2 regions of the Shewanella sp. ISTPL2 genome follow, and region 1 is predicted to be linked to the other one. Evidence: predicted binding sites of a transcription regulator. Region 1 holds the regulator's gene; the other holds the start of a gene.
What was found. Region 1 encodes MetJ, which represses methionine synthesis genes. Its sites were predicted from a motif close to TAGACGTCTAGACGTCTA; they were not measured.
Positions count from the first base shown of each region.

Region 2: serA (phosphoglycerate dehydrogenase) is a predicted target of MetJ. The motif match lies at 2,586-2,603, and genes of this name have one in related genera.

Region 1 covers NZ_JAAPAV010000001.1:961,442-972,639, forward strand. Annotated here, with positions in the region: gene nrfD (NrfD/PsrC family molybdoenzyme membrane anchor subunit) at 1-610, shown strand, start outside; gene HUB64_RS04345 (sulfite exporter TauE/SafE family protein) at 717-1,460, opposite strand; gene metJ (met regulon transcriptional regulator MetJ) at 1,595-1,909, opposite strand; gene metB (cystathionine gamma-synthase) at 2,122-3,285, shown strand; gene HUB64_RS04360 (bifunctional aspartate kinase/homoserine dehydrogenase II) at 3,297-5,690, shown strand; gene metF (methylenetetrahydrofolate reductase) at 5,908-6,795, shown strand; gene HUB64_RS04370 (methyl-accepting chemotaxis protein) at 6,852-8,753, opposite strand; gene slyA (transcriptional regulator SlyA) at 8,977-9,450, shown strand; gene HUB64_RS04380 (HlyD family secretion protein) at 9,459-10,517, shown strand; gene HUB64_RS04385 (DUF2955 domain-containing protein) at 10,732-11,198, shown strand, end outside.
Region 2 covers NZ_JAAPAV010000001.1:3,353,154-3,364,351, forward strand. Annotated here, with positions in the region: gene HUB64_RS14635 (two-component system response regulator) at 1-62, shown strand, start outside; gene ygfZ (tRNA-modifying protein YgfZ) at 151-1,113, opposite strand; gene serA (phosphoglycerate dehydrogenase) at 1,268-2,497, opposite strand; gene HUB64_RS14650 (DUF2238 domain-containing protein) at 2,652-3,260, shown strand; gene HUB64_RS14655 (LuxR C-terminal-related transcriptional regulator) at 3,655-4,320, shown strand; gene HUB64_RS14660 (curlin) at 4,492-5,997, opposite strand; gene HUB64_RS14665 (curlin) at 6,012-6,431, opposite strand; gene HUB64_RS14670 (DUF4124 domain-containing protein) at 6,985-7,512, opposite strand; gene panC (pantoate--beta-alanine ligase) at 7,902-8,747, opposite strand; gene panB (3-methyl-2-oxobutanoate hydroxymethyltransferase) at 8,772-9,569, opposite strand; gene folK (2-amino-4-hydroxy-6-hydroxymethyldihydropteridine diphosphokinase) at 9,626-10,114, opposite strand; gene HUB64_RS14690 (polynucleotide adenylyltransferase PcnB) at 10,114-11,198, opposite strand, start outside.

The DNA of each region.
Region 1 (11,198 bases):
ATACGCCATTATTGTGCTGCGGGATGACTTACCAAAATGGGGTTTGGGTTTCCTAACACCTATCGCTAAGTTACTTATGCCATTTCGAAAGCTGATTGAAGTATTGTTGTTTGTCCTCGCTATTGGCGTAGGGGCTTACACTGGCTTCTTAATTTCGGCGATGAATGCCTATCCTATGCTCAACACTGCGGTACTGCCTGCGCTGTTTTTAGTGTCAGGTCTATCGGCGGGCGCTGCGGCAAATGCGGTACTGGCGTTGCTGATGTTTAAGACTGACAGCCACGACAAAACTTTAGTGAAGATGCACGGTTTAGAATTGCCTGTGATGGCGATTGAAATTCTGTTCCTGTTCATGTTGTTCTGCGCCTTGTACTTCAAGGGCGGCGCGGCGGCTGCGGCCTTAGCATCGTTAACGTCTGGGTTATGGGCAAGCGTGTTCTGGATAGGCGTTGTCGGTATAGGTTTTGGTATTCCATTGCTGTTTATGCTGCTACCCGCCGCGACTCGCCACACTAAGGGCGCGATGATCATGGTGGCTTGTGCGAGCTTAACGGGCGTACTCGCCTTAAGACACTTTATTGTGTACGCAGGGCAAAGCTATTTAAGCTGAGTGTAAGCTGACTTTACATATTGATAGATAAAGAAAAAGCACTGGCAATGTCAGTGCTTTTTTATTGTTTGAATTTTGAGAAGGTTTGCCAGTACAAGCGGGACGCTTATTGGGGTAAGAGTTCGATAACTGACTTCACCGTTAGCACTAAGGCGCTGATACTGCACAGGACTAACGTCGCCATCTTTGTCTTCTCTTTATCGACACGGCCCACTAATCGCCCTGCGACTAAGTAACCTAAAATCACTGAGGGGAGCAGCATCAACGACAGCCACAGATGTTTTAATTCTAATAAGCCAGTGATCGCTAAAATGATCAATGCAATCATGGAGCTAAAAATGAAGAAGGCCGACAGGGCAGCGCGAAACTGCGAGGCATCTTTGCCTGCCAACAAAATCGCCATCGGCGGGCCACCAATCGCGGCGATATTGCCGAAGATCCCTGAAACCACGCCCGCACCGAAGAGGGTTTTCTTATTCACTGGCAGGCTGAATTTATACAGGCTGAGGATCACTGCGACAGTCACAATGGCGGCGATGGATAAACCGAGTATGGGTTGAGGCGCAAACAGTAATAAACTCGCGCCGATAAAACCGCCGGGCACGCGACCTAGGAGCGCATATTGCAAGCCATTGAATTCTAAGTGGCCGCGCTCACGCACTAAGGTCAGCAGGGCGATGGAGAAACCCATAGCAATAACAGGCGCAGGTACAAGTTGTGGATCGACGATATACAGCAAAGGACTGGCGACAACCGCAAGCCCAAACCCAATCAGACTTTGGGTTAATGCGCCCAGAAACACGACCAGCGAGGCTAAGGCGAGTGTCTGTGGATCTATCATAGAAAACATAGGATTTCCTATATCCCAAACCACCTCAAGATAGTGAAATTTAAAGTTTGAAGTCGCTTGGGTATAAACAAAAAGGGATCGTTAACGATCCCTATTGATGAGCACTGTGATATGACTTTGAAAGCGACGAGTCGCTATTCCATGTCTTCCCACTCGATTCCCATTTGATCCATCAACAACTTGGCTTCTGCGGGAATGCTGTCTGGGTTATCTTTTGACAGATCTTCATCGTTGGGCAATGGCTGGCCAGTGTAGGCGTGCAAAAATGCCTCACACAACAGCTCGCTGTTGGTGGCGTGACGCAAATTATTGACCTGACGACGAGTACGTTCGTCCGTGAGGACCTTAAGCACTTTGAGCGGAATAGACACAGTAATTTTTTTTACTTGTTCATTCTTCTTGCCATGTTCAGCATAGGGGCTGATGTATTCCCCATTCCATTCAGTCATTGACTCACCTGTTATAACGCTAAATTCGGGGCAGATTTTAAACCCTTACAAAGAACAGTCAAATTATTGCTACTATTTCTTTGTGATTGCAAACAGATTTCTTTATGTTCAGACGTCTAAACGTCTTAACGCCTATTGACGATGGCGTTGGGCTTAGGTACATTTAGACGTCCAGACATCTCTATCAGTCTATCGAATTTAGGAGTCCACCCATGGCAGAGCGTCAATTAGCCACACTGGCAGTGCGTCAGGGTATCGAAAGCGATACTCAATATGGCGCAGTTGTGCCACCGATTTATTTGTCGACTAATTACGCCTTCGATGGTCATAAAAATCCCCGCGAATTCGATTACAGTCGTTCAGGCAACCCAACGCGCTGCATTTTAGGTGAAGCATTAGCGCAATTAGAAAAGGGTGCCACTGGCATAGTGACCTGCACTGGCATGGCGGCCATCACCTTAGTGACCACTTTGCTCGGCCCCGATGACTTATTAGTTGTGCCCCATGATTGCTATGGTGGTTCCTACCGTTTATTTACCAACTTGGCGAAGAAAGGCCAGTTTAAGCTGATTGTGGTCGACCAAACCGACAGCCAAGCGTTAGCCGCCGCCATTGCGCAGAATCCTAAGATGGTGTGGCTCGAAACCCCATCGAACCCGTTATTGCGTGTGGTGGATATCGAAGCCATTGCTAAGGCGAGCCATGAGGTCGGCGCGCTAGTGGTGGTCGATAACACCTTTTTATCGCCGATATTGCAACAACCCCTATTGTTAGGCGCGGATATCGTTATCCACTCCACCACTAAATATATCAATGGTCACAGCGATGTGGTCGGCGGCGCTGTGGTCGCCAAAGACGCGCAAATCGGCGAAAGCTTACATTGGTGGTCGAACACTCTAGGCTTAACGGGGTCGGCCTTCGACAGTTATCTGACCCTGCGAGGCCTGCGTACCTTAGCTGTGCGTATTCGCGAGCATCAAACCAATGCCCAGCGTATTATTGAGGTATTAACGCAAAGCCCTGTGGTGAGCAAAGTTTATTACCCCGGTCTTGCGGATCACCCAGGTCACGCCATTGCGGCCAAGCAACAACAGGGCTTTGGCGCTATGCTGAGCTTTGAGCTCAAAGGCGGCGAGGCCGAAGTGGTGGCCTTTTTAGGTGCACTCAGCTTATTTAGCGTGGCGGAAAGTTTAGGTGGTGTCGAAAGTTTAGTGGCAGTGCCTGCCACTATGACCCACAGAGCCATGGAGCCGCAAGCGCGCTTCGAGGCTGGTATTAAGGACACCCTATTGCGTCTATCGGTGGGTATTGAAGATGCCGCCGATTTAGTTGCAGATATTCAAGCAGGATTAGCCGCCGTTGCGGCTTGTCAGTAGAGGAATAATAGATGGCACGTTGTCACTTACATAAATTTGGTGGCTCCAGTTTAGCGGATGCCGATTGTTATCGCCGAGTCGCCCATATCCTGTTAACCCACGGTCATAGTGATGATCTCGTGGTGGTCTCTGCGGCGGGTAAAAGCACGAATTTCCTGTATAAATTATTAGCGCTGCGTGATGCGGGTCAGCTATGGCAAGAAGAATTACAAGTGCTGATCAGTTACCAACAGGGGTTGATTGAGCAGTTGTTGTCGAATGAACAAGCCCGCGATCTGCGTGAGCGTTTGGCCACTGATAAAGCGCAACTCATCAGCCTGTTGTCCTTAGACGAGCGCAATGAATACCAAATCAACCATGTGGTGAGCTTTGGCGAACGTTGGTCGGCACGTTTAATGGCGGCGCTACTGCGCGAATCTGGCGTGGCGGCAAGCCATGTGGATGCCTGTTCAATTTTAGTGGCCGATGAAGCCGCTGTGCCGCAAATTCGGGTACAAGAATCCCGCGCTAAAGTACAAGCCCTATTAGCCGCGCATCCCAATGAACGCTTAGTGATCACAGGTTTTATCTGTGCTAACGAGCGTGGCGATACCTTGTTACTTGGTCGTAATGGTTCAGATTTTAGCGCCAGCCTGATTGCTAGTCTCGCCGATATCGAGCGCGTGACCATTTGGACCGATGTGGAAGGGGTGTTCAACGCCGATCCTAATAAAATCAACGATGCCAAGTTACTGAAAAGTATGTCACTTGCCGAAGCCGATCGCCTAGCGCGTTTAGGCTCGCCAGTATTGCATTCGCGCACTTTGCAGCCGTTATTCAATACCGAAGTGAGCTTAGCGGTGCGTTCAAGTTATGCGTCCCACACCGACTTTACCTTAATCGCGCCCCACAGTTCGTCGGCGAGCGCGCCTGTGGTGACTAACCTCAATGCTGTCGTCCTGTTCGGCTTTAAACTCACAGGGGAGTTAACTCGTTTATTAGATTTATTGATTGCCGCGGGTTTAACGCCATTGGCCCATTGGACCTCTGCCCATCAAAGGGTTGAACTTGCCTATACCGCTGAGAATCAAAAACAAGTTCAAAGATTACTCGATGCCGAGGCAGAAGCATTAGGGATCAGCGATCAGCAGATCAACACAGATTTTGGTTTAGTCGCATTAGTGAGTGCCGACGCCGAACATTATCGTCGTAGCTTTGCCCGTTTACTGAGCCGTGATGCTAAACCTTTGTTCAGTGGCGATTTAAGTTTAGTGACGTTAGTGCCCCAGTCACAGGTGAATCTGTTAACCCAAAAAGTCCACCGCCGCTGCGCTGGCCCGCGTAAACGCATTGGTGTCCTGCTGCTCGGTGTGGGTAATATCGGTGAGGCTTGGATCGATCTGTTTAAGTCGGTTTCACCATCATTGGACCATGAACTCGAAGCCAGTGTTGAGTTAGTCGGTTTAGTCAGTTCGAGTAAAGCCTTGATTAAATCAACTGGGATTAATCTTGCCGCGTGGCAAACAGAGTTTAATACTGAAGCAACGCCTTGGCAGTATGAACATTTATTCGAGCAATTAGAGCAAGTTAATTGCGATGAGCTGGTGGCCTTAGATATCAGTGCCAGCGCCAGTTTGACGCTGCAATATCCAGAACTGTTCGAGCGTGGCATCCATGTGGTGAGCGCGAATAAACTTGCGGGCTCGGGTCCACTGCCTTTCTATCGAGAGTTAAAGCAGCAACTGGGTAATCGTCGTTTGTTTTGGCGCTATAACGCCAGCTGTGGCGCTGGTTTACCTATCCAACATGCGCTAAATGATCTGCGTAACAGCGGTGATAGCGTTGAAGCGGTGGGCGGGATTTTCTCCGGCACCCTGTGTTGGTTGTTTGAGAAATACGATACTAGTAAGCCATTTTCAGAATTAGTGATTGAAGCCAGAGGCTTAGGTATTACTGAACCCGATCCCCGCGACGATCTCTCCGGCCGTGATATGCAGCGTAAACTGCTTATCTTAGCCCGTGAGATTGGCCTTGAAATCGAGCTTGAAGATATTGAGCTGCGCTCACTCGTACCAGCCGCTTTGGCGGATATTCCCTTAGATCAATTTCTCACCCGCATTGCCGAGTTAGATGCCGATCTGCTGCAACAGTATGGTGCGGCGGCGGAGCAAAATAAGGTGCTCAGATATGTGGCATCCTTAGACAACAGCGGCCCAGAGCTCAAGGCCGAGGTGGGTTTGCAGTGGATTGATACCCATCACCCTTACGCCAACTTAACCCCTGGTGATAATGTGTTTGTGATCCGCAGTGTCTTCTACCAAGGTAATCCGCTGATCATCCGTGGACCGGGTGCAGGACGCGAAGTGACCGCGGCGGCGGTGCAGTCGGATCTGACCCAGATCTGTCGCGATCTGCTGCAGGAATAACGCGGTATCAAGCTTCTTAAAGGACTCATTCGAGTCCTTTTTTATTGGCTAGAATAAATCTATTGAATTAACCGAGATTAAATGCGGTTTATGGGTATTTTTGGGCTTGACTTACATCTCAGTTTCTCTAGTATATGGACATATAGACGTCCAAACGTCCATTTGAACGAATTCATACTAGCAAAGAGTAGCGCCAAGGGCGGTTGAGGAAATACACATGGCTTTTCATCACGCACAACATTCACAATCGCTGAACCAGAGCTTGTCTGAGCTTAATGGCGATATTAATGTTTCTTTTGAGTTTTTCCCGCCATCGACCCCCGAAATGGAACAGATACTGTGGAACTCTATCCGTCGTTTAGAGCCGCTGAATCCTAAGTTTGTGTCTGTGACTTACGGTGCTAACTCAGGTGTGCGCGATCGCACTCACGGCGTGATTGAACGTATCCAACAGGAAACCGACCTCGTTGCCGCGCCGCACTTAACCTTAGTGGATGCCAGCGATGAAGAGCTGTTAGAACTGGCTAAGCATTACTGGAAGTCGGGCATTCGTGACATAGTGGCACTGCGGGGTGATTTACCTGCGGGCAGCCCCAAGCCCACTCGTTTTGCGGTCGATTTAGTGCGTTTACTGCGCTCAGTGGCTGACTTTGATATTTCCGTTGCGGCCTATCCAGAAGTGCATCCCGATGCGAGTAATGCACAGGCGGATTTGATCAACCTCAAGCGCAAGATTGATGCGGGCGCCAGCCGTGCTATTACCCAATTTTTCTTCGATGTGGAATCTTACCTGCGTTTTCGTGATCGCTGCGTTGCCGCCGGTATCGACGTTGAAATCGTGCCGGGCATTTTACCTGTGACTAACTTTACCCAGCTAAAACGTTTCGCGGGCATGACCAATGTGTCGTTACCGAATTGGTTACATAAGCAATTCGACGGCCTAGAAAACGATGCGGGTACACGCCAATTGGTGGGGGCAAACGTGGCCATCGACATGGTGAAAGTGCTGTCCCGCGAAGGCGTGAAGGATTTCCATTTTTACACCTTAAATCGCGCCGAATTGACCTACGCGATTTGCCACACTTTAGGCGTGCGTCCTAAATAAAACCTTATAAAATAAGCTAATAAAAACGCCGCAGAGAATGCGGCGTTTTGTTTTGTTTAAATTCTAAATTGAGCTAATAAAGTTGTTAAACGGGCTGCGAGTTGGGCAAGTTCATCGCCAGCGCGTGCAGTTTGTACCGCACTATCTGTCGCATTGGTCGCAATATCATTGATGTTATTAACATTTTTATTAATTTCTGCCGAAACCGCACATTGCTCATTTGCAGCGCTGGCGATCTGGATATTCATCTGGCTAATGGTGGAAACCGCATGGGTAATGGCTTCGAGTGCTTCACCCGCTTGGTGAACTTGGGATACACAGCTTTGGGTGGTGCGGGTGCTGGTTTCCATCGCATTGACTGTAGACTTAGCTTTATGCTGAAGCGCTTCGATCATCTGCTGAATTTCCGTCGTAGATGCTTGAGTGCGGCTCGCCAGAGTGCGTACTTCATCGGCAACGACCGCAAATCCTCGACCTTGTTCTCCCGCCCTTGCGGCTTCAATTGCCGCATTGAGTGCGAGTAAATTAGTTTGGTCGGCAATATTACGGATAACCACAAGCACAGAATCAATTTCAGCGGTATTACGCTCTAATTCATTGATTGCACTCGCTGCTGTGGCTATTTCCTCGGCCAATATGGCGATAGTAGTTACCACTTTTTGTACAACCAATTTGCCTTGTTCGGTTGAGTCATTGGCATGATTGGCGGCATCGGCGGCATCGGTCGCGTTATGGGCAACTTCTTGTACCGTTGCGGCCATTTCATTCATTGCGGTGGCAACTTGCTCGGTTTCGAGGTGCTGACGACTCGCCATCTTCTGGGTTTCCCGCGTAATGCTCGACATTTCTTCAGCAGAGGTGGCGAGCAGGCTTGTTGAGTCGGCGACGTGGGAAACTGTGTTGTGGATTTTTTCTACAAAGCGGTTGAATGCCATCGATAATTCAGCAATTTCATCCTTACCTTTTACCGCGATTCTGCGGGTTAAATCGCCTTCACCTTCAGCGATATCATTCATGGCTTGGGTGGTTTCAGCGATAGGGCGAGTAATGCCTTTGGCAATAAACCAAGCAATGGCAGTTCCAATGACCAGAGCCACTAAACCGATAAGGATCAACTTAAGGCGAATATCTGCTATCGCTTGTTCTGAATGGGTTCTATCCATCGCAATATCGAGTACGCCAAACACGTTTCCTGAGTAATCTTTTATGGCGTTGCGATACAGAGCATAGGTTTTGTTATTTAAGGAAATAGTGCGTATGACTTCATGGCCTTGGATGACGTTATTGAGTTCATCTGTCGCTTGGGTATCAGGCGTGAATGTAGCGCCAAATAACTTATATCCAGAATCATCTGGCAAGATGAGGGCAATTTCTGCTTGATAGGCTTGTTTAAAATTATCAAAAAAGGGTTGACCGAAGGACATGCCAAACTCAACTGAGCCTGTGTGTTGCCCGTTGTAACTCATTGGAACTAAACCACGAATACCTAATCCTTCCACTCCATATTCCAAGCCATAAAGAGGGCGCTTTTGGCTATTTGTTTCAACTATGGTCTTGCGTATGCTGGTGAGATCATCGCCAAATTTTTCAGGACGATGCAAGCGTAAAAAAGAAGTGGCTGGTGGCCTATGAAATTGGAATTGCTGAACCGCAAAATCGCGCTTAAGTTGGGTGAATATAGGTAAGGTACGGGCGGTGAGTTCATCACGTTCACCTGTTGCAAAGGTGCTTTGAACTTCTGGCGTGAGTGAGATGATGGTTGCCATTGCTTCGGCTAATTTGCCCGATGAGGCTATCTCGGCAACAGCGGTTTCATAGATCTTATGGAGTTCTCTTTGCTCGGATTCTGCAACTTGGCGACTGAATTCAGAGAGAACGAGCGGCATGATAAAGCTCATTACTGTTAACAGTAATAGACAGATCCCAATAACGATCCTCGTACTAATTTTTAGATTTATCAAAACAGCCTCCAATTCATGTGCAAATCAACTCAATTTATCCGTTTGATATTATAGAGATACAACTTGATAAGATTTGAGAGGGCGCGAACCTTTTTAAGTTATTTATTCCCTCTTACGCTCGTTTCGTGCCCTTGGACACAGATCTATTTGGGGCCTAAATATTTACTTAGCCTGCTAACTAAGTATAATACTTAGCACGCTAACTAAGTGGGTGGGCAAGATGCAAAAAGAATTAGAGCGACTAAAAGAGTTATCACTGGCGGAGCATTTAGGCCGTCTGCATCGACTGTGGCGTACCGTGGCCGATGTTGAGCTAGCACCTTTAGGATTAACTCATCCTCGTTGGACGGCCCTATGGAAACTGCTGCGTTTAGGCGACAGCGTGAGCCAGAAAGTATTGGCCGATGCCTTAGAAATTGAATTGGCTTCGCTAATGCGCACCTTAGGGCAATTAGAAGAGCAAGGTTTAGTCGAGCGTCATTGTTGTGACAAAGATAAGCGGGCAAGGATTGTGAGCCTGACGCCAGCGGGATTAGATGTTTTAAAGCAAATGGAAGCGCGGATTATTCAAGTGCGCCGTGAGTTATTAGGCGGGATCAGTGCCGAAGAGTTGAGCGAATTTGAACGCATTATTAGCCTGATCAGCGACAACGCCAGCGCCAAATTAACCAAGGTTACAGACACCCTTTTGTGAGAAAGAAGATGACACCGGATCAACAGTTTGCCCGTTTAGTAAAATTTGCCATGTTTGGCTTTGTGATGGTTTTTGGCTATTTCATGCTGGCCGACACTATGATGCCATTGACGCCTCAAGCCATGGCGACCCGTGTAGTGACTAAAGTGACACCGCAGATCAGCGGTAAAATCCAGACCATAGCCGTGACCAATAACCAAACGGTTGCCAAGGGCGATTTGTTGTTTCAAGTCGATCCCGCGCCTTATGAGTTAGCGGTATCGCAAGCTAAATTGGCCTTAGAGCAAGCCCGTCAAGATAATGCTGAGTTAGATGCCTCGCTACTGGCTGCTAAGGCCGAGGTCAATGCCAATAAAACCACCTCACAACAAAAACGCAGCGAGGCTAAACGTCTCGATGCCCTGTATGCCACCCATGGCGTATCGCAGCAGCAAAAGGAGCTAGCCGATAGCGATGCCGCAGCTGCTGAAGCAAATTTGCTTGCCGCCAATGCGCGTTTAGAAAAACTCAAAGTGAGTCGTGGCAGTTATGGCGAAGAGAATCTTAAAGTGCGTCAGGCGCAAAACCATTTAGCCCAAGCTGAGCTTAATCTGTCTTACACCCAAATACGTGCAGATCAGGATGGGATAGTGACTAACCTGCAGTTAGAAGTCGGGAGTTTTGCGACCGTGGGGCAACCTCTGTTGGCTGTGGTATCGGATAAAGTGGATATTATTGCCGATTTTCGCGAGAAGAGCCTGCGTGGAGTTAATGCGACTTCGACCGCTTTGATTGCGTTCGATGGCGAACCTGGGCGTTTATATCGGGCGACGGTGAGCAGTGTCGATGCGGGCGTGAGTGCTGGGCAATTCGATGCCAATGGCCGTTTAGCCGCGCCGCAGGAATCGGACCGTTGGGTACGTGATGCCCAAAGATTGAGACTGCATTTGGAGTTAGATGGTATGGCGATGAACAGCTTGCCAGCGGGTGCGCGCGCGACTGTGCAATTGCTGCCTGAGAATAGCCTGTTCAGCTTGCTCGCTAAGGTGCAGATTAAAGCAATCAGCTTGCTGCACTATATTTACTAGCCTATTTACTAGAATGTTTACTAGCGTATTTACCAGCATCTTTACCGGCATATCCATTAGTACTTATCTGTGTTGACGAGCACGAGTGACTCGCGGTTGGTTTGTATTTGCCGCGAGTCGCTAGAGTGAACGCTTCAAAGCAACATAAGTGTGAACGCAGCATAAGCCAGCTAAACATCCTCATTTAATGTATCGATAGAACAAGGCGACGAGCATGTTACTACGCCATAGCCCATTGACGGCCAACGATTTACGCCAGTGTTTACGGATTGCGACTGGCGCGACCTTAGGTTTTACCCTGTGTAAAATTTTTGGTTGGAGCAATGGAGTCTTCTTCACTGTGACACCTATGCTACTACTCGGATTAGTGCCAGTGATGAATGGCCATGCTATGCGCCAATTATTAGCTTCATCTGCCATGGCTGGGTTAGAGGTTGGGTTACTCGGCGGTTTCTTTGGCAGCCATCCCGGCATGATGACCCCCATCGTTTTCCTATTATTTTTATACCGCTTTGCAGCCATGTCCCGCGGCAGTTTGTTTCTCTTTGGTGCTAACGGTGTGCTGAGTCTCAGTATCATGCTGCACTTTGCTAGTTATCCCGGCGTTGATTTAAACGATTTAATTTTCAGTAACTTTTGGGCAACAGCCCTTTCAGTTGTTATCGCCTACGCTATGACGGC
Region 2 (11,198 bases), 2.4 Mb from region 1:
AGGAGTTCAAGCAAATCCTGCCAGAAGCAATTGCTATTCGAGATACTTATTTAGAAAATTGATGCTCGAAGTGCATTGACTAAGATAAAGGCGCCATTGGCGCCTTTATTCTGCTTCAATATTTTATACTAATCATATTAAATCAAAGTATTACGCTTCATCTAATGAGTAGGGCAGGGCTTGGATCGTTAAATGTGATTGTTCATCGTCGGCAAAACGCAGCTGAGTATCATTAGGCGTGTCATTAGGAAGTACGGCGGTTAACAAGACTTGATTGCCACGCTGTACAAACTCAATGATTTGACCGCCACGGCGAAAACTGTCTTCCATCGCGATTTCGAGGCCTGATGCTAGGTTGATTTGAAGATTGGTGTGACCGCGCAAAATATACAGGGCGCGTTTATTACCACCGCGATATTTCATGCGCGCTATGGTTTCTTGCCCCATGTAACAGCCCTTATTGAAGCTGATACCGTTAACCGCTTGTAGATTACACATCTGCGGTACGTACTGGCTGGCATGGCTGGCGGCAAGGTTGGGGTAACCTGCTGCAATCTCTAACGCTTGCCATGCACTGGCGTCAAATACACTCAGTTCCGATTGCGCAACTAAAGCTGCTGCGGCATCTGGTGTTAATACTAAAATAAAACGTTCAGTGTCTTTTAAAATCGCACCGTTTTCAATGAGTGTGAGCTCTTGCTGAATGTCACCAAAATGTTTGTTCACGAATTGGCTTGCCTGTTCACCAGCAACGCCGAGCAGAGTCCATTCTGCGGATGCATTGCTTAAGGTGGCTTTACTAAACACGGCATATTTTTGTAACTGGGGTAAATCGACTTCGATGGCATCCTTTGGCATCAACATAAAGAGTGCATCTTGAATGGCAAAGGTTCTGAAACTGGCCAGCATTTTACCTTTAGGATCGCAATGGGCGCCCCAGCGCCATTGATCCGTGGCCAATGAGCTGATGTCTGTGGTCACTTGGCCATGGATAAAACTGCGGCCTTGTTCTCCAACGACTTTGATGAGGCCCAAATGAGATAAGTTGGCAAGCATAAGTGGAGGCAAGGTAGCGTCCAGATCCCAATGGGGCGTAGAAACTGAAATAGTCATAGCGAGATCCTGAAAATGAAGACGATGTGAGAGGCTAGATTGTAACGGAATTCCAGTTGGCTCAAAAGCATAAGGCGCACATATCTGTGAATGATCTGTGCGCCTTATTATGTGTGCTTTAGTCGATAGGCTTAAAGCGAGTGGAGTTTAAAGTTTAAAACAGCACGCGGGTACGCAATGTACCTTCAATGGCTTTGAGTTCAACTAAGGCTTCTTCCGCTTGAGTTGTGTCGACTTCCATCACGACATAACCAATTTCTGCGGTGGTCTGCAAATATTGGGCGGCGATGTTGATGCCTTTTTCCGAGAAGGCTTGGTTGATCTTGATCAACACGCCCGGACGGTTTTGGTGAATATGCAGCAAGCGCGAGGTGCCTTTATGCGTTGGTAATGACACTTCAGGGAAGTTAACCGCAGAAACGGTTGAGCCGTTGTCTGAGTATTTAGCGAGCTTACCCGCGACTTCAATACCAATGTTTTCTTGGGCTTCGGCCGTGCTACCGCCGACGTGCGGCGTGAGGAGAACATTGTCTAAACCGCGTAGAGGACTGATAAATTCATCGTCATTCGATTGTGGTTCAACGGGGAATACATCGATTGCGGCACCTGCGAGGTGACGTTCTTTTAACGCAACGGTTAAAGCTTCAATATCGACTACAGTACCGCGTGATGCGTTGATAAAGATGCTGCCCTTTTTCATTGCTGCAAACTCGGCAGCGCCTATCATGTCTTTTGTTTGTGGAGTTTCAGGGACATGTAAGCTTACTACATCAGCTTGTGCTAATAGGAGTTCCAACGAATGGACTTGTTGTGCGTTACCTAGTGGCAGTTTGTCTTCGATATCGAAGAACACGACGCGCATACCTAAGGTTTCCGCCAGAATGCCAAGCTGAGTACCAATATGGCCGTAACCAATCACACCTAAGGTTTTACCACGCACTTCATAGCTGCCCGCTGCGGTTTTCATCCAGCCGCCACGGTGAGCGATAGCGTTGCGTTCAGGGATACCCCGCATCAACATAATGATTTCGCCAATCACGAGTTCTGCAACACTGCGCGTGTTTGAGAAGGGTGCGTTAAATACTGGGATACCAAGGGATTCGGCGGTGGCAAGGTCAACTTGGTTGGTTCCAATACAGAAACATCCAATCGCGATTAACTTCTCGGCACGTTTCAGCACCTCAGCAGTTAATTGGGTACGCGAACGAAGTCCCACAAAATGCGCATCTTTAATGGACTCAAGTAAGGCTTCATCGCTTAAGGAAGCTTTGTGGTATTCGATATTGGTGTATCCCGCACGTTCAAATACATCGACCGCAGATTGGTGGACGCCTTCCAACAGCAGGATCTTGATCTTATCCTTGTCCAGCGAATGTTTCGCCATGATATGGGTACCCTCTAATTAATAGAAATGTTTCTTATGATATGCTCACAACCTTCACCCACCAAAGTAGCACTTTTTTTGCTCAGTGTGGAGGGCTAGATGGCTAAAGTTAATATTCTAAATTTAGAACAATATCGCATAAGAGGAAGAAACATTGAATAACAAAATCGCATGGTGCGGTATTTACCTCTCAGTTTTGGTGTGGTCGGCGATAAAACCCGCAGATCCTTTCACATGGTGGCTCGAAGCCTTACCTGCATTGATTGCTGTACCGATTTTATTCCTTACTCGCAAACGTTTTCCACTAACACCTCTAGTGTATTTTCTCGTCTTAATACACTGCTGTGTGTTGTTTGTAGGTGCTCATTATACTTACGCTGAAGTGCCGTTATTCGACACGATTGCCGATTGGATGGGTTCAGAACGTAATAATTACGATAAAGTGGGTCATTTTGCGCAAGGTTTTATCCCAGCCATGCTCGCCCGTGAAATTATGTTGCGTAATCAAGCTGTCAAACCTGGGGCTTGGTGTGCGTTTCTTGCCACTTGTTTTGTGCTCGCTTTTTCGGCGTTTTATGAACTGATCGAATGGTGGGTTGCCGTGGCGACTGGCGAAGGGGCTGAAGCCTTTTTAGGTACTCAAGGCTATGTATGGGATACCCAATCCGACATGTTTCTTGCCCTCATTGGCGCAATTGTCGCGTTAGCTTTACTGTCTCGTTTTCAAGATAAACAAATCGCGAGACTCAAGCAGAGGATTTAGCGGCTAAAAGTGGGTGATGCTCTCTGTTTGAGTTGTAAGACTTTCTTCCCTGAAATGTATGGTGTGAGTGTGATGACATTGAGTTGTCATACTTTAGTGTTGTTATTGTGTTTTCTTTGTGTTGCAACTTTGGGTTGATAACGTCATAGTTGGAAAGTATTAGGTGCTGGGCGTTGGCCAAGTAAAACGGTATTTTTGACTGTTATTCCATTTTATTGTGGTGAGTTAGTCGAACCTACTAGCATTAAACAGGGAATAGTACATTTGGGTGATGTTTTTCAATCGTTAACTAGTCAGAATTAACTAGGTTAATGGAATGTTGAAAAATCTAACTAAAAAGACGAGTCAAACATACCATTTTGCAATAGAGAATACTTTTCAGGGAGGAGAGTCATTGAGCACAATTAATGAATTGGTTTTTTTACACCAAATGGCCGCGCCATGTCATTTAGCGTTACTCGCTGAATCCATAGGTTTGAAAACGCGTATAGTAAAGCATGCGGCTGAACTGGATTTAGACAAGAGTCGCCGTAGTTTTTATCTGATCACACAAAAAGGTTCAGCATTAGATAACAAAGGGATACCTCTGTTAGCTTCGCGATTAGTGTCACATTTTCCTGTGGCGCTGTATCAAGTTGAGCGAGACTCCTTAGACCAAGAATCTGCAATGTTACTCGGCATTCGAGGCATTTTATTTGCCGATCAACGTATGGATCTGATGTTAACGGGTTTACGTAAAATGGTGGCAGAGGAACTTTGGTACGATAGAACTTTGCTAAGCAAAATGTTCCGCCGTGTCGTACAAAAGTTAGAAGGTAATAATGAAATGCCCTCTGATACTGTGGCTATGCTACAGATGCTGACATCCCGTGAACGCACTATCATTCAATTCGTATCGAGTGGTGCGAGAAATAAAGAAATCGCTCATAGGTTATGTATCAGCGAACATACAGTGAAGGCACATATTTCTTCTATTTTCCGCAAGACACAGTCTCGTAATCGGGTTGAGCTTTTACGTTGGGCGCAAACCTATCAAACTCACTTTGAGCTGTGCAGTTAGTCAGTTAAAGATATTGGTCGTTAGCTTTTCGCTTTGAGTGGTTAATGTTAATGATTACTTGCATATCAACATAGAAAAGCGGGAATGTTTATTTAAACATTCCCGCTTTTTGTTTAACACCCTTTTTATAAACCACCAAAGAGTTTAGCTGTGGTGGTTTAACAGTATTGACTAGTATTGCACTACAGTGGCAACGTTCATATTGCCTGATTGGTTCACGTTGATGCTGTTGTTAGTGCCCGCTTGAGAACCTAACACTAAGTTGTCATTACCCGTTTGAGTGATTGACAGGCTGTTATTGTCACCGCTAACGCCAAATGAATTTGAAGCAAATGAAGTGTCGCTATCGCCGCCTACCCAGTTACCGTTACCTGATTGAGTAATTTGCGCGGTGTTTTCATCACCTTCAATAATCAGGTCAATAACGTTAAGATCGCCACTTTGAAGTGCGCTGACATCGGCATTGTTGTTGCCAGCAACAGAAATCAATGTTTCGTTCTCAGCGCCATCTTGCTCAACATCAACTTCGTTATCGCTACCCACGGCATCTACATAAGCAAAGTTCTCATCGCCTTCTTGGCTAACTTCAATACTGTTATCTTCACCATCAGCGAAGGCAATGATTTCATTGTTATCGCCTTTAGAAGATAAATCGAAGTCGTTATCTGTGCCGTATGCACCAAAGGTCGCGAAGTTCGCATCGCCTTTTTGTTTCAAGTCAACATCGTTGCTATCGCCCCATACTTGGAACTCCGCACCGTTGACATCGCCTTTTTGAGTGATAGTAATATCGTTATCATCACCTTGGATATCTGCCACTAAAGTATCACCGATAGTGTTGCCGCTGCCATTTTGGGTAATATCGACACTGTTGTCATCACCCGTAGTCATCGCAAGATAAGCCGTGTTGCCGTTACCTTTTTGATCCATTGAAATATCGTTGTCGCTGCCGGCCAGTGCGTAAACGAAGCCAACATGGTTATCACCTTTTTGGACCATGTCTACTGTGTTGTCATTACCTGCAATACCTTTCGCTGCGCCAAAGTTATTGTTACCCGCTTGATTAACAGAAACGTCGTTGTTGTTACCCACGTTAGCGGTTAAGTCGAGAGCGATTAAACCTGCTTGGTTGTTGTCACCGATTTGTGTGATTTTACCGTCGTTGTTGCTGCCTTCAACGCGAAAAACTGCAAAGTTTGCGTCGCCTTCTTGCTCAACAAACACGCTGTTTTCAGCGCCAGAGATTTCAACTTGGCTTTCGTTGACTTCGCCTAATTGGTTAACGAATACCGTGTTATCGTTGCCAGTAACATCGCTACTGCTTTGGTTAAAGAAACCATCTTGCGACACATTTACATTGTTGTTGTCACCTACAACATTTGCACTTGCCACATGCCAGTCAACTTGTTGCGTTATTTGGACCTTGTTATCATCACCCGTTGAATTAATAGCCGCTTCATGCCACACACCGTCTTGGATGACAGTTGCGGTTTGATCTGTACCTGTTTGCACAACCGCAGCAGCGTTAAGGCCACCCGTTTGTGAGACTAAAGTGTCTTGGGCTTGGCCTGACTGTACTACGCTAATTTCGCTCACTGTACTGGCAGCAAAAGCTTGACCGCTTAAACCTGTTGCAATGGCCAAAGCAATAAGTGATTTTTTAGCTTGTGATTTCATGTGACGCTCCCTGTTTAATATTGAGTTATTGAGATTGCAGCACCATCCGCAATCTGTTGAATCGAAAAGTTGCCGCTTCCTAGTTGGTTCAGTTGCACGAGATTGTCATTGCCAATTTGTGTCACTGAAGCCGTATTTTGACTGCCGACTTGCAGTAGTTGGACTTCATTGTTTGAACCAATCTGTGTGATTAGCGCATCGTTATCATTGCCCACTTGTGTTACATCGGCCTTGTTATCGCTGCCAGACTGGAACAGTAATCCTTGGTTGGCAGTGCCTTGTTGAACCAGCTCGATAAGGTTATCGCGACCGGAACGTTCCAGTAATGCCTGAAGGGTTACGGGTAACTCGTTGACATTCAGCTCTTGTGCTGAAGTCATACAACTACAGAGCAAGATCAGCGGCACCAAAAAGCGTATAGAGGTATTTGGCACGGGTGACTCCTTGCATCAAATATCTTGGGCTGCTTAAAGCAACTTGCATCCCAAATTCAGACCTGAAGATACGAGTCCCGTTAATATGTCGCAATTGGCCAAACGGGTATTTATTCTAGAAAGGATTAACGGAAGGTAAATGATAGCTGTATTTATATCGTATTGATTAAATAGATTTTATATGTTTATTGACGTGTTTTTATTTAAGGGGTCTAGTCTAGTTGTCCTAGTAGTTAAGTCGTATTTGTTGTGAAGAGAGTATTTGATTTTTAAACAATGCAATAACAAGTGAAGGGAAATACATCGACTATCGCGTTTGCATTTTCTTGATAAAAAAGTATGCGTTTGTGCCAGCGAGAAACTGCTGAGGAGTTTAATTAACTGTAGCAACCTATGTCATTTACCCTGTGTGCAACAAGAGGCTTCTTGTCCTTGCAGTAATGAATTCTAGGTTAAACAAAGGGACATTACTGAGAGCGGAAAATTAACCATTATTATGATTGAATTCCTTAATGGGGTAGAGAAAAGATTAATACTACTGTTTTATGCGAGATCAGTGCTTTTCTGGTTCTTTTAACTCTTCATGGAATGCTTCGGTACTGATTTGGCTTTTACGGTCTTCCAGTTGTTGCATCGCACTGTTATTACTCACAGTTAACGCATTGAAGCGAGTATTGATATCGTCCATTTCGTTAATGTATTCAGGATCGGTTTTCTCTTTATTTTGCCAATAACGCTTACGTTCTAATTTCTGTAATTCACTGGCGCGCAGAATTTCAAAATAGCTATTTTCCTGCTTAAGACGATATATCTCGCCGTCGAGTAACTGCAATAATTTTTCTTTAGAAATGGTTCGGCTATTCAGTAGAGTGTGTAAAGGATCGACAGGAATGTCCCTTTTATCAGAGTCTACTTCAGTCGTTATCCCTAACTGGTATTCGATTTTATGTTGGCTAAATTCTTGCGGACAAGCGGTTTGGCTAAAGACAATTTTGTCATCTTTACGGCATTTATAAATGGTATTTGCCTGTATTGCAGTGGGCAAAATAACACAAATTAGGGTGAGTATCAGTCTTGCCATGAGGCCACAAATCCTTTGTACACTTGCATAGCTATTATGATTTAATTGTTTGATTAAGCATGATAAATAGTGATTATGACGTTTATATTATTATGCCTTTATAACTGTTTTTATTAGGCTTAACCGGCTGTTAAGCCCAATAAATTAAAGGATTAGCCATACATCATTATAAGGTCAAATTCACTCGTCAATGTCTGCCGCTAATCATTTACCTTAAATTAACATCTGCATCATACTATGGCGTAAATTTAGGGATAAAACCAGTTTTTTGACGCTTCAAATTTTTGGCGCTGAGATTGATTCTAAAGAAGAAAATAGCTTCTGGTCGATCATTGGGTAAATAAAAAGGAGCGACTGCTCCTTTTTATTTATTGATAACGCTTAAGAGATTAGCGATCGAACCTTAAGTTGTCGATCAGTCGCGCTTTACCTATATAGGCGGCGGCCAAAATGACTAAGGTTTGGTCTTGGCTCTGCGCTTTCTCAAGCGTGTGGGCATGACGAATTTCCAGATAATCCGGCGTAAAGCCCGCCGCCACTAAACTGATTTTCGCTTGCTCGGTGACAGCATCAACACTCTGACCTTGTTTGATCCCTGCAGCCATAGCATCTATTGCCTGTTTTAACGCTGGTGCCGCGGCTTTTTCTGCGGTGGTGAGATAACCATTGCGCGAACTCATGGCTAAACCTGAGTCCTCACGTATGGTATCAACACCGATAATCTCAATCGGTAATGACAAGTCTTCAACCATAGTTTCAATGACTAATAGCTGTTGATAGTCTTTATTGCCAAAGAGTGCCACATCGGGCTGTACTATGTTGAATAGTTTACAGACGATTGTCGCAACGCCTCGAAAATGTCCCGGACGGCTAGCGCCGCAGAGCAGATCTGAAATACCTGGCACTTCAACATAGGTTTGTTGCGCTAAGCCCTTGGGATACATCACGGCTGGTGTTGGGGTAAACAGCAACTCAGCGCCAGCGGCGGTGAGGGCTTCACTGTCGGCGGCAAGTGTGCGTGGGTAGGCATCGAGATCTTCGTTCTGGCCAAATTGCATTGGATTGACGAAAATCGATACCACCACATGATCACAACGTTTAGCCGCTTCTTTCACTAAGGTGATGTGTCCGCGATGGAGATTGCCCATGGTCGGCACAAAGGCGACAGTTTCGCCCTTGGCACGCCATGCACGCACTTGAGTGCGAATATCATCAATATGGGCGCTAGTGATCATTGAGCCTTACCTTGCATAAATCTGTTATTTGTTAAAAGTGTGTTCTTCGCCAGGAAAAGTTCCTTGGGCAACTTCGTCGATATAAGCACGTACCGCAGAACGAATTTCACCGGTTTGTTTTAGGTAGTTTTTCGAGAAACGTGGAATGTAACCACTTGAAATACCTAACACATCATGCATCACCAAGATTTGACCGTCGGTCGATGCGCCTGCGCCAATTCCAATGACAGGAATCGTTAAGGCTTGAGTGATCGCCGCAGCGAGAGGCGCAGGGATACATTCCACTACGAGTAGTTGAGCCCCCGCGGCTTCTAAAGCCTTAGCTTCGTCGAGGATGCGCTGGGCATTTTCGGCATCGCGGCCTTGCACTTTAAAACCACCAAACACATGAACCGACTGAGGCGTTAAGCCTAAGTGGGCACATACAGGAATACCGCGTTCGGTGAGCTTAGTGACGGTTTCGAGTAACCAGTGGCCGCCTTCGACTTTGACCATGTTCGCGCCAGCTTGCATTAACTCAGTGGCGTTGACCATAGCTTGTTCTGGCGTGGCGTAACTCATAAAGGGCATATCGGCGATCAGCAGGGCATGTTCGATACCGCGACGAACACAGCGAGTATGGTAAGCGATTTCTGCAGTAGTGACGGGCAGGGTATCGTCATGGCCTTGGAGAACCATTCCCAAAGAATCGCCGACCAGCAGCACATCGACACCTTCGCTATCGAACGCGCTGGCAAAACTGGCATCATAGGCTGTCAGTGCCGTGAATTTTCTACCTTCCTGTTTGTATTTCAACAGGGTTGAGCTAGTAATTTTAGACATATGGATGATCTTCAAACCAAATAGAAGTGGTGTTATAAGCTAACTGAGGACGGACTTCAATGATCAATGCCCAGTTGTTGTAACTCGGCCAACATTTTTGTATCGATAAGACTGTCGATGGCAGTGTTGCACGGCAGAATCAGATCCGGTGCAATTGCGGCTAAAGGCACGAGCACAAAGCTGCGCGTTTTCATGCCGTAGTGGGGCACTTTGAGTCTAGGAATGTCAATGTTCTCATTATCATACAAGAGTAAATCGAGATCTAAGGTTCTAGGCCCCCAACGTTCTAGGCGGATTCGTCCTTGGGTGTTTTCAATATGCTGCAGTGCATCGAGTAAAGCTAATGGCGCAAGATCAGTATCGAAACTCGCCACCGCATTTACATAATCGGGTTGCACGACATCGCCCATAGGCATCGAATGGTAATAGGGAGAAACGACGAGACTATTGCCTAAGGCTAAGGCGGACAATGCCGTCACGGCATTGTCCAATTGAGCCTTGGGATCTTCAAGATTTGCGCCTAATGCGACGTAGACGCGGGGCATTATTCAGCCGTTTTAACTTTAGGTGTGCCACTCGCTTTAGGTGCGCTCGTCGGCGCTGAACCATCGGCATTCGGTGCACGAGGACGGCGACGACGCTGGGTTGCATTACGGTTGCGATTTGGCGATTTACTGCCGCTACGCGCAATGGCTAAGCGTTCCGTTTCATCGGCTTCAACAAACTGTTGCCACCAAGCGGCACTCTTAGCGACATTACCCGCTTCGACTTCGCCCCTGAGTAAGAGTAAATCGTATGCGGCTCTAAACTTAGGGTGTTCCATCAGTTTAAAGGCGCGGGTGCCTTGGCTACGATCAAAGCGTAACTGTAACTGCCAAATGTCTTTTGCCGGCGTGCTAAAACGGCGCGGAATGCTAATGGTTTGGCATTGTTGCTCCATCACATCGCCCATGGCGGCAAAGAAGGCATCATATAACGTCAGGCCACTTTCAACGGCAATATCTTCGGCGCGTTGACGCAGTGGATACCAGAGAAGCGCAGCATAGAAGAATGAAGGTGTGACCGGCTTATCTTCGTTAACTCTTTGATCTGTGCTCTTCATGATGGCTTGCACCATTTTCATGGTCGTACCTTTAGGATCATCTTTTAGCAGAGCGGCCACTTGCGGAAACAGCGGCGCAAATAGCTTGTATTCTTGCATCAGTTCGAAGTTGGCTAAGGCTTTGCCTGCAAAGAAGAGTTTCAACACTTCTTCGTACATACGCGCTGCGGGAATATCTTTTAGCAGCGGCGCTAATTGTTTAATCGGCGCTGCTGTTACTGTTTCGATACCCATGTTGAGTTTAGTGGCGAAACGCACCGCCCTTAACATACGCACAGGATCTTCACGGTAACGGGTTTCTGGATCGCCGATTAATCTCAGCGTGCCAGCTTTGAGATCGGCCATACCGCCGCCGTAGCTGCGAATCGAGTAATCGCTGATATCGTAATAGAGGGCATTGACGGTAAAGTCGCGGCGCTCGGCATCTTCATCGATTTCGCCATAGACGTTATCGCGCAGCAAACGCCCTTCGGCATTGGCTTTCGAGACTTTCTCATTGCTTTCGCCATGGTGACCACGGAAGGTGG